DNA from 2 places in the Gilliamella sp. ESL0254 genome. Region 1 is predicted to be linked to the other one. Evidence: riboswitches for the same ligand, from Rfam matches in the RefSeq annotation. Region 1 holds a riboswitch; the other holds the start of a gene.

The links. Region 1 has a riboswitch for thiamine pyrophosphate ahead of thiB (thiamine ABC transporter substrate binding subunit). Riboswitches for the same ligand answer to the same signal wherever they lie in the genome.
Region 2: linked by a shared signal. The riboswitch ahead of thiM (hydroxyethylthiazole kinase) and the one ahead of thiB (thiamine ABC transporter substrate binding subunit) in region 1 are both predicted to bind thiamine pyrophosphate.

Annotation. Positions count from the first base shown of each region.
Region 1 is NZ_JAAEDU010000001.1:315,977-323,467, forward strand. Features, by position in the region: gene leuS (leucine--tRNA ligase) at 1-1,236, opposite strand, end outside; gene bamD (outer membrane protein assembly factor BamD) at 1,546-2,340, opposite strand; gene rluD (23S rRNA pseudouridine(1911/1915/1917) synthase RluD) at 2,433-3,407, shown strand; gene pgeF (peptidoglycan editing factor PgeF) at 3,416-4,180, shown strand; TPP riboswitch at 4,625-4,733, shown strand; gene thiB (thiamine ABC transporter substrate binding subunit) at 4,775-5,779, shown strand; gene thiP (thiamine/thiamine pyrophosphate ABC transporter permease) at 5,794-7,371, shown strand; gene thiQ (thiamine ABC transporter ATP-binding protein ThiQ) at 7,349-7,491, shown strand, end outside.
Region 2 is NZ_JAAEDU010000001.1:1,247,455-1,254,945, forward strand. Features, by position in the region: gene GYX25_RS05835 (phosphoglycolate phosphatase) at 1-377, shown strand, start outside; gene trpS (tryptophan--tRNA ligase) at 401-1,396, shown strand; gene trkA (Trk system potassium transporter TrkA) at 1,505-2,866, shown strand; TPP riboswitch at 2,906-3,007, shown strand; gene thiM (hydroxyethylthiazole kinase) at 3,062-3,847, shown strand; gene thiE (thiamine phosphate synthase) at 3,860-4,501, shown strand; gene thiD (bifunctional hydroxymethylpyrimidine kinase/phosphomethylpyrimidine kinase) at 4,513-5,307, shown strand; gene GYX25_RS05865 (STY0301 family protein) at 5,380-5,835, opposite strand; gene GYX25_RS05870 (heavy-metal-associated domain-containing protein) at 5,886-6,092, opposite strand; gene GYX25_RS05875 (hypothetical protein) at 6,218-7,162, shown strand.

The DNA.
Region 1 (7,491 bases):
TTTACGTTGACCAATACCTAACGCAATTAATTTATCGGCAACAGCATTAAACGCTTGATCAAAATCCAGACCATCAAACTCGCCAGAATTAAATAATTTGCCATGCTCAGTATATGCTTTTTCAGACAAGTCTGGCGCGTTGCCGTCTTGAGTTAATATAACAGGATTAATTGGTAAATTATATTTTGAGGCAAATTCATAATCGCGCTCATCGTGCCCCGGTACGGCCATGACGGCACCAGTGCCATATTCAATTAATACAAAGTTAGCAATCCAAACAGGGACTTTTTTTCCTGTTAATGGGTGGATAGCATAAAAGCCCGTTGCAATACCTTTCTTTTCCATGGTTGCCATATCGGCTTCGGCTGTTTTGGTATTTTTACATTCAGCAACAAATTCAGCAATTTTAGGATCGTTTTTTGCTGCTAATTGTGCAAGAGGATGCTCTGCGGCAACTGAGACAAAGCTCACCCCCATTAAAGTATCAGGGCGCGTTGTATAAACGCGTAATTTATCGGCATAATTTTCAACAGAAAAATCAAACTCAACCCCTTCAGAACGACCAATCCAGTTACGTTGCATAGTTTTAACTTGCTCTGGCCAGCTCTCTAAGGTATCTAAATCATTAAGTAGCTCTTCGGCATATTCGGTGATTTTAATAAACCATTGTGGGATCTCTTTACGTTCAACGGGTGTACTACAACGCCAACAGCAACCTTCAACCACTTGCTCATTAGCAAGTACGGTTTGGTCATTTGGACACCAGTTAACTGCGGATGTTTTTTTATAAACTAGACCTTTTTCGTATAACTTGGTAAAAAACCATTGTTCCCATTTATAATATTCTGGACGGCAAGTTGTTACTTCGCGATCCCAATCATAACCGAATCCTAAAAGCTGCAATTGCTTTTTCATATAGGCAATATTTTCGTATGTCCATTTTGCAGGTGCAGTATTATTTTTAACAGCAGCCCCTTCAGCAGGTAAGCCAAACGCATCCCAACCAATTGGTTGTAGTACATTTTTACCATTTAAACGTTGGTAACGTGAAATGGTATCGCCAATGGTGTAGTTGCGAACATGACCAAGATGCAAACGCCCAGACGGGTAAGGTAGCATCGATAAGCAGTAATATTTTTCTTTTGATGGATCTTCGGTAACGTGAAAGGTTTTATTTTCTTGCCAATGTTTTTGCACAGTGGCTTCGATTTCATCTGGGCGGTATTGTTCTTGCATGACGAGTTAATGTCCTATCTATTATTGCTAATAAAAATATGTTGCTAATTGTATTGGTTATTGACACGTTTTACAAACGATATGTGAATCAAGAGTTAGTTTAAAATATGGCTATAGAGTATGAGATAATAACTTTTGTATTCCACATATTGTTTTCTCTAATATAGACAACAATGGAATTAATATTTTGTAAAGCTTCAGCTAACAATGTTCCATTTTAATTTGCTAATTAATTGCCATTTAATCAAACTTAAATAGCAATTATATTATGCAGAATTATTAATGGGTGGAAGTCAAATCTAAAACAGCCTAACCGCCATTAAAAACGCTAGTGAAGCGTGATAAAAATGAACGTTGCTCTTCTTTTGGCATGTTTTCAAGGTTAGCTTGAATTAGTTGATCGACTTTTTGTGTTTCATTGACTAACCCTAATTCATTATAAGCATTACGCATTAACAGCAACGCTTCTTTTGTTGAATCGGTATCTGGGAACGTCGATAGCATGTCAGTCACACGGTTAATTACTGCTACATAAGCGCCACGTTTAGTATAAAATTGAGCTACTTTTAGCTGATAGCGCGCTAATCGGTTTTTCAAAAATACAAGACGTTTTTGTGCATCGGCAGCGTACTGGCTACTAGGGAAGCTAGACACTAAATAGGTAAAATCCTTAAACGCAGCTGCCGCGTAATCAGCATCGCGATCTGAACGATCAACATTAAACCAACCTTGGATCATATTGTCATCTTGCGCCATATTTGAAAGGCCACGCATATAAATAACCCAGTCAATATTTTGATGTGTCGGATTCAACTTTAAAAATCGGTCAATTGAGGCAATCGCCAATGGCAAATCGGCAGACTTATAATAAGCATAAATCAAATCAAGTTGCACTTGTTGTGAATAAGGGCCAAATGGATAATTTTTATCCATGGACTCTAATACTTTAATACTGGATTTTATATTCCCATTTTCAAGCTCTGATTTAGCTTTATTGTAAAGCTCAATTTCGGGTACATTTTCAACATCTGGCTTAGAAGAAGTACAACCAATTAGCATGCCAGTTAAAGCGATAGCTAACAAAGAGTGTAAGCGCAATTTCATTCAGTTTTCAATCCAAATATAATTAAACATAAAAGGCGATGATTGGTATATAATACTCTAAAATAAAACAGCTTAAAATAGATAAATTACACATGCATGAGTTAAAATTATCAACCGAAATTGAACAACACCAATTAGGGATGCGCTTAGATCAAGCTTTGTCAGAGCTTTTCCCTGATTATTCACGATCAAGAATAAAAGATTGGATCGTCAATAATAAAGTCACTGTTAATAACAATATAGTTAATAAACCCAAAGAAAGGGTTTTAGGTGGTGAAAAAATCGCAATTAATGCCGAAATCGAAGAAGAAACCTATCACCAACCTGAAGATATAAAACTTGATATTGTTTATGAAGATGACGACATATTAGTTATCAACAAACCGCGTGATTTAGTCGTACACCCCGGTGCAGGTAATCCGGATGGTACGGTATTAAATGCTTTATTACATTATCATCCTAACATCGCGCGTGTACCGCGTGCTGGTATTGTTCATCGACTGGACAAAGATACCACAGGCCTTATGGTTGTTGCTAAAACCATTAATGCCCAAACTCATTTAGTTGATGCACTTCAACACCGCGAAATCACCCGTGAATATGAGGCAGTTGCTATGGGCATTATTACAGCAGGGGGCACAGTAGATCAACCCATCACCCGCCACCCAACCAAACGTACCCATATGGCAGTATTCCCGACCGGCAAACCTGCGGTTACACACTACCGAGTGATGGAAAAGTACCGCTTACATACCCGATTACGCTTACGCTTAGAAACAGGTCGTACTCACCAAATTCGTGTACATATGGCACATATTGCCCATCCATTAATTGGCGATCCACTTTATGGTGGGCGCCCAAGGCCGCCCAAAGGCGCAAGTGAATCGTTTATTCAAACCTTGCGTGACTTTGACCGCCAAGCATTACATGCCACCATGTTACGCCTGTATCATCCCATTACAGGAGAACTCATGCAATGGAATGCACCAATACCGCAAGACATGCAAACGTTAATTCAAGCTTTGCAAGAAGACACTGAACAGCACAAAGATGAACTAGACTGGTAACCAACATGATAAAATCGATTTACCCATATTGGACAGCACCCAAAAACGTCCATGCCCTCACCACAACACGAACAGGCGGTGTTAGTATGGCACCATTTGCGAGCTTAAATATGGGGAGTCGAACAGGCGATAATTTAGAGCACATAGCGCAAAACCGCCAGCGCCTAATACAAACCGAACAGATACCCAGCGAACCTTATTGGCTAACTCAAACCCACAGCACCATAGCGCTGGATATATCGCAAATTGCTTTACAAACAGCAACAGGCAACATTCCTAACCAAACGATAGAAGCCGACGCATCTTATACTCATCAACCCAAACAAGTGAGCGTAGTACTTACTGCCGATTGTATGCCAGTCTTGTTTTGTACAACTAATGGTGACGAAGTTGCGGCAGCACATGCCGGCTGGCGAGGATTATGTAACGGAATACTGGAAGAAACAGTCAAAAAATTTGTCTCGCCACCGTCAAACATCATCGCATGGCTTGGGCCAGCGATCAGTGCCAAAAAATTCGAAGTTGGTATTGATGTCAAGGAACAATTTGAAAAAGTCGACCGCAATGCAAAAATTGCCTTTAAATTAATCAACCCTGCTGAACAAAAATACCTAGCCGACCTTTACTTAATTGCTAAACAACGCTTACAAGCAATGGGAGTAACTAAGATTTTTGGAGGGGATTTTTGTACTTATACTGAACAAGATAAGTTTTTTTCATACCGTCGGGAAAATCAAACAGGGCGGATGGCGTCAATGATTTGGTTTGAGTAAGTTTTTTTATTTTAAAATAAAAAAAATAATAAAATCAAATATTTTTCTAACTGTTTTTTATTTGTAGATTGATTGTCAGTTATTTGTAGTGGTTTCGGACGTTTGCTGTTTGGTGATCAAAATAGTCATGAAGATTACGTTCAATTTAGGAAGTTTTTTTGCTAAAAATCAGTCAGAAAAGGTATTGATTTTATTGAAGTTTTTATTTTCATCTTTTCAAAAAAATCAATCGTTTATACGCAGTTGGGAAGGTTGCGACATCTAACAAATCAACAAGACTACGAATAGGGAACCATAATGAAAACCATTTAACCAACTAAAAAATGTCTAAAAAGATATCGAATTTAATCATATTTTTGTTTTGGTGTTTAAAAAAAAACGCAAACATACACTCTTGGTCACTTTCGTTGTTTACAATCCTCACGCTAACCTCTAAACTACTCGACGTTCTCAACGGGGTGCCCAGTAGGGCTGAGAATGTTAGATTGGCTAACATAACCCGTCGAACCTGAACTGGATCATGCCAGCGGAGGGATTTGAGTTTATTGTATCTGCTCAAACCTTTTGTCTTTTATTTGCTATTTTGGAGGCAAAATGTTTTTTAAGAATGTTTTATTACCTTTAGGCTTGTTTGCACTTTTTGTGGTCAACAATGCCAATGCTACTAGCGAAAAACCTACTTTGATTGTTTATAGTTATAATTCGTTTATTTCAGAATGGGGACCAGGTCAGGCGATTGAAAAGGGCTTTGAAGCGCAGTGCGACTGCCAACTTGAAATTGTTGCATTAGGCGATGGGGTGGCGGTTTTAAATCGAATTCGTCTTGAGGGTGATAGAACCAATGCCGATGTGATCTTAGGGTTAGACAATAACCTTTTAGATCAAGCCAAACAGGCAGGTATTGTTATTCCTCATCAAATCAGTAAGCCAAATAATTTAAATACCGACTGGTGGGATAGTAATTTTATGCCTTATGATTTTGGTTATTTTGCCTTTATTTATGATCAGCAAAAGATTAGTAACCCGCCACGCACTATGCATGAATTAGTTGATAATAAAGCCAATTGGAAGATTATTTATCAAGATCCAAGAACGAGTACACCTGGCTTAGGTTTATTATTTTGGATAAAGAATATATATGGTGATGATGCGGCATCTGCATGGCAAAAAATAGCTAACAATACTGTGACTGTGACCAAAGGTTGGAGCGAAGCTTACGGTCTATTTTTAAAAGGTGAAGCTGATTTTGTGCTTAGTTATAGCACTTCACCTGTGGCTCATATTATGAATAATAATGATCATCGTTATGCTGCGGCTATTTTTGACGAAGGTCATTATCGTCAAGTTGAAGTTGCTGGCATCACTAAGTACAGTCAGCAACCGGAGCTTGCACGTTCATTTTTGAGATATTTATTAACCCCTGAGGTACAGCGCCAATTTGCTGAAAAAAATTTCATGTATCCGATTATTAATATTCCATTACCTGACGCTTTTCAGCAAATTAAGCCAGTTGATAAAGCGCTTGAGTTTGATGCCAAGCAAGTTGAACAGAATCAAAAAGCGTGGGTACGTGAATGGAAATCCACCATTAGTAAGTAGTTTTATTTAGTCTAATGTTGAAATTAAGAACATTACTTCCTGGTTTTAGCGCTGCAAGCTTCATCTTAATTGTATTAGGCACAGCGCTATGTGCACTTTGCTTGGTCGCTATTAAGTCTAATAATTTAACTGTCTATTTTGATAGTTATTTAATGCATTTGATTTGGATAACAGTATTTCAAGCAACGCTATCGACATTATTATCTATTTTATCTGCAATAGTCATGGCGAAAGCTTTATCAATGGTCAATTTTTGGGGTAAACGGTTATTGTTACGCATAATGCCAATTACCTTCATTTTACCTACCCTTGTTGTGGTAACGGGGCTGCTGTCTGTTTACGGAAAACATGGCTTATTGGCAGGGGTGTTCAATTGTTTGGGATTACCATTTATTACATCCATTTACGGTTTAAAAGGTATATTACTTGCGCATGTGTTTCTTAATTTTCCGTATGCTTGTTGTTTATTTTACCAAACATTAAATAACGTGCCTGTCGCACACAAACAGTTAGCAACGCAGTTAAATTTTTCGAGTTTTACTTATTTTAAATTGGTTGAATGGCCGCTACTACGTCGGCAATTGTTCCCGATGGCATCGCTTATTTTTATGCTTTGTTTTTCGAGTTTTGCCATAGTATTAACGCTTGGTGGTGGACCAAAATATTCCACAATTGAAGTGGCTATTTATCAATCTATTCGTGAGTTTGATTTGATACAAGCTGTATTTTTAGCCTGTTTGCAGTTAGTTTGTTGTGTTAGTTTTATGCGGTTGATGCAAAAAACAAATTATAACAAAAGACTTAGTGTGAACTACGTTAGGCAAAATTATTGCGTGCCAGTTTCGTTTCACTTAGTGTTGTTGAGTATGTTGATTATTGTTATTGGTGGGCTATTTATTGTGCTGCCCATCATCACCATAATTATTGAAGGGATTTATTTTTTTAAGTGGTCATTTTTAACGGCAGCTTTCCAACACGCTGTTATGTTTTCGGTATTAATTGCTTTGGGATCGGCAATGATTGCTATGCTACTTGCTTTATTATTACTTTATACCAACAGTCGCCTATTGATTAACCAGCACACGCAGTGGAGCAATCGATTAATGTTAGTGGGATCGCTGATTTTAATTATTCCAAGCATGGCACTGGCATCGGGTCTGTTTTTATTGTTATTTCCCTACGCGTATAGTTCTGTATTTGTGTGTGGCTTAATTATGTTGTGTAATGGCTTAATGGCATTACCTTTTGTATTAAAAAATCTTGCCGCACCAATGTATGATGTGACCGCACGCTACTGGCAATTAACTCAATCACTCAATATTGATGGTTTGTTGCATTTTTATTTGATCGAATACAAAGCGCTAAAAAAATTAATCATTCAGAGCTTTGCTTTTTCAGCCATATTATCATTAGGTGATTTTGGTATTATTGCGTTATTTGGTGGGCAGTCAGTCATTACGTTACCCTACTATTTATATGAGCAAATATCGCATTATTATTATCAAGAAAGTACCGTAACGGCTGCATTATTGTTAATATTATCTTTTAGTTTGTTGGTTGTGATAGATTATGATCGAACTGAATCACATTAATTATCAATATGATAATTTTAAAGTACATTTTGATATTGCTATAGTAGCAAAAGAACGCGTCGTTATTGTTGGGCCTAGCGGTGCAGGTAAAAGTACTTTATTAAATTTAATTGCTGGATT
Region 2 (7,491 bases), 930 kb from region 1:
ATGACAGCCAATACCCATTGGCATTAGTCACCAATAAGCCGGCACAATTTTTGCCAGCCTTACTGACTTCTTTAGGTATAAAAGAGTACTTTTCATTAGTACTTGGTGGGGGCGATGTCATTAAATTAAAGCCACACCCAGCACCTTTATATCAAGTTATGGCAACCTTTGGACTGTTTAGTGATCAACTTCTATTTGTTGGCGATTCTAAAAACGACATCACTGCAGCACAAAATGCCAATTGCCCAACCGTTGCGTTAAGCTATGGCTATAACTATGGCGTTTCGATTGCTACTAGCAATCCTGATTTTTTATTGGATGATTTTAAAGAGATATTAACATTATTACCTCAGCCAAAAGCTGATGCAAAAAAATAATTAGCATAAATTAGGAACAAATTATGAGTAAACCGATTGTATTTAGTGGCGCTCAGCCATCAGGAGAACTAACACTTGGCAACTATTTAGGTGCATTAAAAAATTGGGTGGCTCTGCAAGGTGAATATGATTGCGTTTATTGTATCGTCAATCAACATGCGATCACTGTACGCCAAGATCCCAACAAACTACGCAAAGCCACATTAGATACACTAGCGCTTTATTTAGCTTGCGGTATTGATCCCAAAAAGAGCACTATTTTTGTACAATCACACGTCCCAGCACATGCCGAATTAGGCTGGGCATTAAATTGTTACACCTATTTTGGCGAACTCAGCCGTATGACTCAATTTAAAGATAAATCGTCTCGTCATTCTGAAAACATCAATGCCGGTTTATTTGATTACCCAGTACTGATGGCTGCCGATATTTTGCTTTATCAAGCCAACTTAGTACCTGTGGGCGACGATCAAAAACAACATCTTGAATTATCGCGCGATATTGCTATGCGCTTTAATGCACTTTATGGCGATATTTTTACTGTTCCAGAACCATTTATTGCCAAAGTAGGCGCCCGCGTTATGTCATTGCAAGAACCAACAAAAAAAATGTCCAAATCAGACGAAAACCGCAATAACGTCATTGGCTTACTTGAAAATCCTAAAGAGATCGAAAAGAAAATCAAACGAGCAATGACCGATTCTGACGAACCACCAGCGGTGCGTTACGACATAAAAAATAAAGCTGGCGTTTCAAACCTGCTTGATATTTTGACAGGTGTCACTGGAAAACCGATTGCCGAACTTGAAAAAGAGTTTGAAGGTAAAATGTATGGTCACTTAAAAACCGAAGTAGCAACGCAAGTTATTGACATGCTAACCACCTTGCAAACCAAATATCATGAGTATCGTGATGACGAAAGTTACTTATTTTCAATCATGCAAGAAGGTGCCGAAAAAGCACGTTCAAAAGCCGAACCAACATTGAAAAAGGTCTATGATGCAATCGGTTTTGTATAATTACCAAATCACTAGCGGATTATCACTAAAAATAAAACAGTATGCAATGGCTTTAACAGACTAAAAAAACTGTCAATAATTAAAGCCATGTAAATATACGGATTAGTTATGAAGATTATTATTCTCGGTGCAGGACAAACAGGTAGTGCGCTTGCTGAATATCTCGTTACCGAAAAACAAAACGATGTCACAGTGGTTGATGAAAACCATGATAAATTACAATCACTACAAGAACGTTTTGATTTACAGGTGATTTGTGGTAAATCGTCCTATCCACAAGTACTAAAAGACGCTGGCGCTGAATCAGCCGATATGCTTGTTGCCGTTACTAATTCTGATGAAATCAACATGATAGCCTGCCAGATTGGGCATGTGATGTTTCACATTCCACAAAAAGTAGCACGTATTAGAGAGCCTGAATACAATGACGAAAATTACTCCTGCTTCAACAAAAACTGTATAAACATCGATCATATTATTGCTCCAGAAAACCTTATCACTAATCATATTAGTCAATTAGTACAATATCCGGGGGCGCTACAATTTGCGTCTTTTTATGACAATCGAGTCTGTTTGGTGGCCGTTACCGCCTATTATGGCGGTGCTTTAGTTGGCAGTGAACTGTCTGGACTTAAAGAGCACTTACCCCATGTTGAAGCACGGGTTGTCGCAATTTATCGCAAAAATCGCTTTATACGTCCACTAGCATCAACCCTAATTGAAGCCGGTGATATGGTTTATTTCATTACCCCACCAGTTAATATCAAAGCTGTGACGAGTGAGTTACAACGCTTAGAAAAGCCTTATAAAAGAATCATCATTAGTGGCGGTGGTGGCGTGGCAGTCACTTTAGCAAAGCGTTTAGAAAACGACTATCAAGTAAAATTAATCGAACGCAATGCCGAACGTGCCGAATTAATTGCTGAGCAACTTACTAATACCACAGTTCTGCACGGCGAATCATCGGATCAAGAATTGCTTTCACAAGAACAAGTTGAACTTACTGATCTATTTATTGCTGTCACCAGTGATGATGAATCCAATATCATGTCATCCATGCTAGCCAAAAGGATGGGGGCTAAAAAAGTAATTGTATTGATTCAACGCCAAGCCTACCTTGAACTAATTAATGACAGTGTGATTGATATTGCAATTTCACCACAACATGCTACCATTTCAGAGCTACTAAGCCATGTAAGGCAAACTGGCGTTGTTAAAGTCGTTTCATTAAGACAAGGTGAATCCGAAATTGTCGAAATTGTTGCCAATGGTAATAGTGAAACATCAAGACTGGTTGGCAAAAATATTAACAGTTTAAAAATACCTTCTGGTGCAACCATTGGGGCGGTAGTCCGTGGTGAGGATGTCATTATTGTCAATACCGATCTAACTATTGAAGACAACGATCACCTTATCATCTTCTTACCTGATAGAAAGGCAATTACCGACATCGAAAAATTATTACAATAACTTGTTAAAAATAGATAGTCAGTTCATAATAACCAAATAAATTTTGACTCGGGGTGTTTTTTGTTTCAACAAAAAACTGAGATTTTACCCGTTGAACCTGATCTGGATTATGCCAGCGTAGGGAAGTCTAAGCCATCAAGTCACAAAATTGGCAAATTCTTCCCAAGATGCACAGATAATAAGGAAGAAATAAATATGCCAACAGTCAAATCATTCAAAACCAACCAAGCAACCTCTTTTATCCACCACGTTAAACAACAACGCCCACTAGTGCATTGCATAACTAATGATGTAGTCCAAAATTTTACCGCTAATATACTACTTGCTATTGGCGCATCACCGGCAATGGTTGTTGCCGAGCAAGAAGTTGCTGCATTTGTTTCCATTGCCGATAGTTTATTGATTAATATTGGTACCATTCACAGCAACATAGTCACAAGTATGTTATTAGCAGCAGCTAAAGCGCAGCAAACACAAACACCATGGGTACTCGATCCCGTCGCGGTAGGACCTGCACTTAATTATCGTACTGAAATTGCATATCAATTATTATCATTAAAACCAACGGTAATACGTGGTAATGCCTCAGAAATATTAACACTAAATGGTCAAAACTCATCGGCAAAAGGACCTGATGGTCAAGACTCAACCCAATCAGCTTTAAACGCTGCCAAAGAGCTTGCGCAAAAATATCAAACTATCGTTGCAGTGACAGGTGATATCGACTATGTCACTAACGGTAACAACGTATATAGCATAACTGGGGGCGATATTGCTTTAACGAAAGTGACGGGAACAGGATGTTCATTATCCGCCATGGTAGCAGCTTTTATAGCCAATTCACCTGACCCTTTATCTGCTACCGCCTCGGCATGTTTTATGATGAAAAAATCCGCTGAACTTGCCAACAAACAGCAAGGATTAGGCACCTTTACGGTATCTCTATTAGATCAACTCTCACTATTTAATCCATCACTTTAATAAGGATAGAAGATGAAAAAACAATTGGATTTAACCCTTTATTTAGTGCTCGATCCACTACTCTGTGGTGGTATTAGTGGTATGGTCAATACAACAAAAATTGCTGTCAAAAACGGCGTAACCGCTATACAGTTAAGATCAGAAAAAGAAATGGCAGGTAAAGATTGGTATCAAGCAGCATTAGCATTGAAAGAAGCGTTAAGTGATACAGCTATTCCATTATTTATAAATGATCATGTCGATATTGCTTTAGCAGTTAATGCCGATGGCGTACATATTGGACAAAGTGATTTACCTGCCGATATCACTCGCCAACTTATTGGCAAAGACAAATGGTTAGGGTTTTCAGTATCTAATCGCCAACAACTTGATACCACTCCTTGGCAACTGGTTGATTATATTGGTATTGGTCCTATCTTTCCAACAACAACCAAAAAAGATGCAACGGCCGCACTGGGAACCGAACAGTTAACCAAGTTAGTAGAACTAAAGCAGCGCCCTGCTGTTGCCATTGGTGGTATTGATGAAAACAATGTAACTAATGTCATCCAAACAGGCATTGACGGTATTGCAGTGGTTTCGGCTATTTGTGGCCAAAAAGATATTCAACAAGCAACGTTATCGCTTATTAACAAAATCAAACAAGCTAAATAGGAAATACTATTATGACAACAATTGCATTAACCATTGCTGGATCTGACCCTAGCGGTGGCGCAGGTATTCAAGCCGATTTAAAAACCTTTTCTGCACTCGGCGCCTATGGCATGTCGGTCATCACGGCCTTAACGGCACAAAGCACACAAGGGGTTGATGCGGTATTAGCGATCTCACCCGAATTTATTGAAGCCCAATTTAATACGCTTTATCAAGATATTCAAATTGATAGTGTAAAAATGGGCATGCTCATGAATAAAGAGATTGTCACAACCGTCCACCACCTGCTAAAAACCAATCCAATCCCGATCATCGTCTTAGACACCGTCATGGTCGCCAAAGGGGGACATTCGCTACTAAAACCTGACGCCATCACAGCCATTCGCGAACTTTTACTCCCCCTAGCAACCATCATCACTCCCAATCTACCAGAAGCCGCCGCGCTACTTGATTGTGACGAAGCAAAAAACGAAGATGATATGCAAAAGCAAGGACATGAATTACTCAAGTTAGGCTGTAAAGCGGTATTAATGAAAGGAGGACATTTGCCCAGCAATGAAAGCCCTGATTATTTAATCACTCAAAATAACACAGTTAAAATAACCGCCCCACGTATTCAAACAAAAAACACACACGGCACTGGTTGCACATTATCCGCAGCGATTGCCGCATTATTACCTAACAACAGCTTGCCAGATGCAATAGCCCAAGCCAAAAATTATCTACATGGCGCAATTAGTCATGCTAACGATTTAAATATAGGGAAAGGGATTGGACCAACACACCATTTTTACCGTTGGTGGTAATCGCACAATAAACAAACTAAATGGGATTTAAGTTGTCAACTATTGTATATAACAACCAATCCCATACCTTAACTAATGCAGATTCTTTGCTTCACTTGTGCTACAAGTAAGTGTCCCTTTTTTTCCTTGTTCATTTTTAGAGTAGTCAGCCCAACAACTTTTCATTGATAAATCAATTTTTTTTATTAACTCAATTCTGCTTGTACTGTAAGCGCAACTAACATAATAAGGTTCAACGTCTGTATAGTGATTAACTTCCCATATTAACTCATGTTTCTTACCATCAACCGTTCCTTTTGCTGGTTTTAAAACCGCCATTCTAGAAGGATGATCATAATAAACAATCATGCTATGAAAAGCGCTACTCAGACTATCTTTCTCAAAAACCTCCCATCCTTCGGGCATTTTTTCTACTTTTTCTTTAACGTCGATTTTTTGTGGGCACTCAATCTGATAAGCATTAACAAAAAAAACCGCACCAAACCAAACTACGACAGCTATTGTCATACTCAATATTTTTTCTTTCATATTATATATCCTGCTAATAATAGCAATATAAATAACGAGATAAAAACTCGCTAAGGTGTCACAATCCTAACAAAGTCATAGCCAGCGTTGTTAACAGCATCAATTACGGCTTCTTGAGAGATAGTACTATTTGCAATATCAACTTCGTGCTTGATTAAATCAACAGTCACCTTTGCCTTTGGATCGATATCATTGATCGCTTTTGTTATTGCTTTAACACAATGTTGACAACTCATATTATCGACGATTAATTTCATAGATTCTCGCTACTTTTACTGGTTATAGTCTTAATAAAAATTTACATAAAAAAAACTAAAATTACTACAATTTTATCCATAATATGATAGCATCATATTTCAATCAACACTTATAACAAATCATTATGATGAAGAAAATAAAATATTGTTTATTATTAACTTTAAGCTTAACCCTTGTGGGTTGTTTTGGTGCTAACCAATCTAGTATCAACCGTTGGATTGACAATCCTACTGCTAACGAAATAAAAGTCACTATAGATGGTAAAGAATTAACGATTCCAGCCAAATCAGGTATTAACTATACATTTGAATACGGCAAACATACCTTATCGTATAATAATGACGACTTCAATTTTGTCGTAAAACCGGCTCAATTTGGCGAATTAGGTCTTATTAACCCAACACAAAGTAACTATTACTTATACACAGTCATCTATTCAACCTCTGAGATGAATGATGAACAATACGAAAAGATCTTAAGAGAAAACAGAGAAATAAATAGCATCCCAGTCATTATTGATGGTAAAGAGCAAGAAATAGAAATGCCAGCAAAATTAATCAATGATGTATTTATTGAACACAGCCAATATCATTGGGATTATTCTTATGATCAGCCTTTCCCAAAAGAAATAACTCAAGACCTAAAATTAAAGAAAAACCAATCTTATCAACAACGTTATAGAAAATTATATCGTGAAAGCGACTTTATTGAATTCTTAAAAGAAGATGAACAAGAAGACATTAGCTTCCCTTACAATCCTAAAAAGTTCAGCGAGATAAGCCAATATGTTATTCCTAAGATTGACTTAAATAACATAAAATGCGAAGCCGGTCGCCAATATATGGAAGGCCTGTTAAATGATTGGAATCATCTTATGACATTAAAAGGTAGTGATTTTACAAAACCATACGACAATTTGGCATCAAATGATGCAATGGCTAAAAGCTATGGTTCAGAAGACAAATGTACAGAAGCAAACGATCCTGAGAAAACTTATAGCAAAGAATTGAGGCAATTCGTTGATGCTCTCAGAAATACTCGCGATGTTAACTTTTATGTAGTTAAATAGTATTGGTAATATTATTTTACTGGAAAGAGGCTGCTTTGCAGCCTTTTTTTGTTTTTGGGTAAAGATTGTTAAATTAAAAATTCAATAAAATTAACACCTTTTCTGACCGATTTTTTGATGATTAAATGGATGTTATTAAAACGCTCTATTCGTGATTTTGTTGATTTGTTGTATACCAACCTTTACTTAGGTTGTGTAAGTGATTGATTTAGCTTAAAAACAGCAAAATAAAAACTTCAATAAAATCAATACCTTTCCTGACCACTTTTTTGATGCAATTTCATTGCTTTTTTACACAAAAACAACTCACAAAAAAACACCAAAGGTTA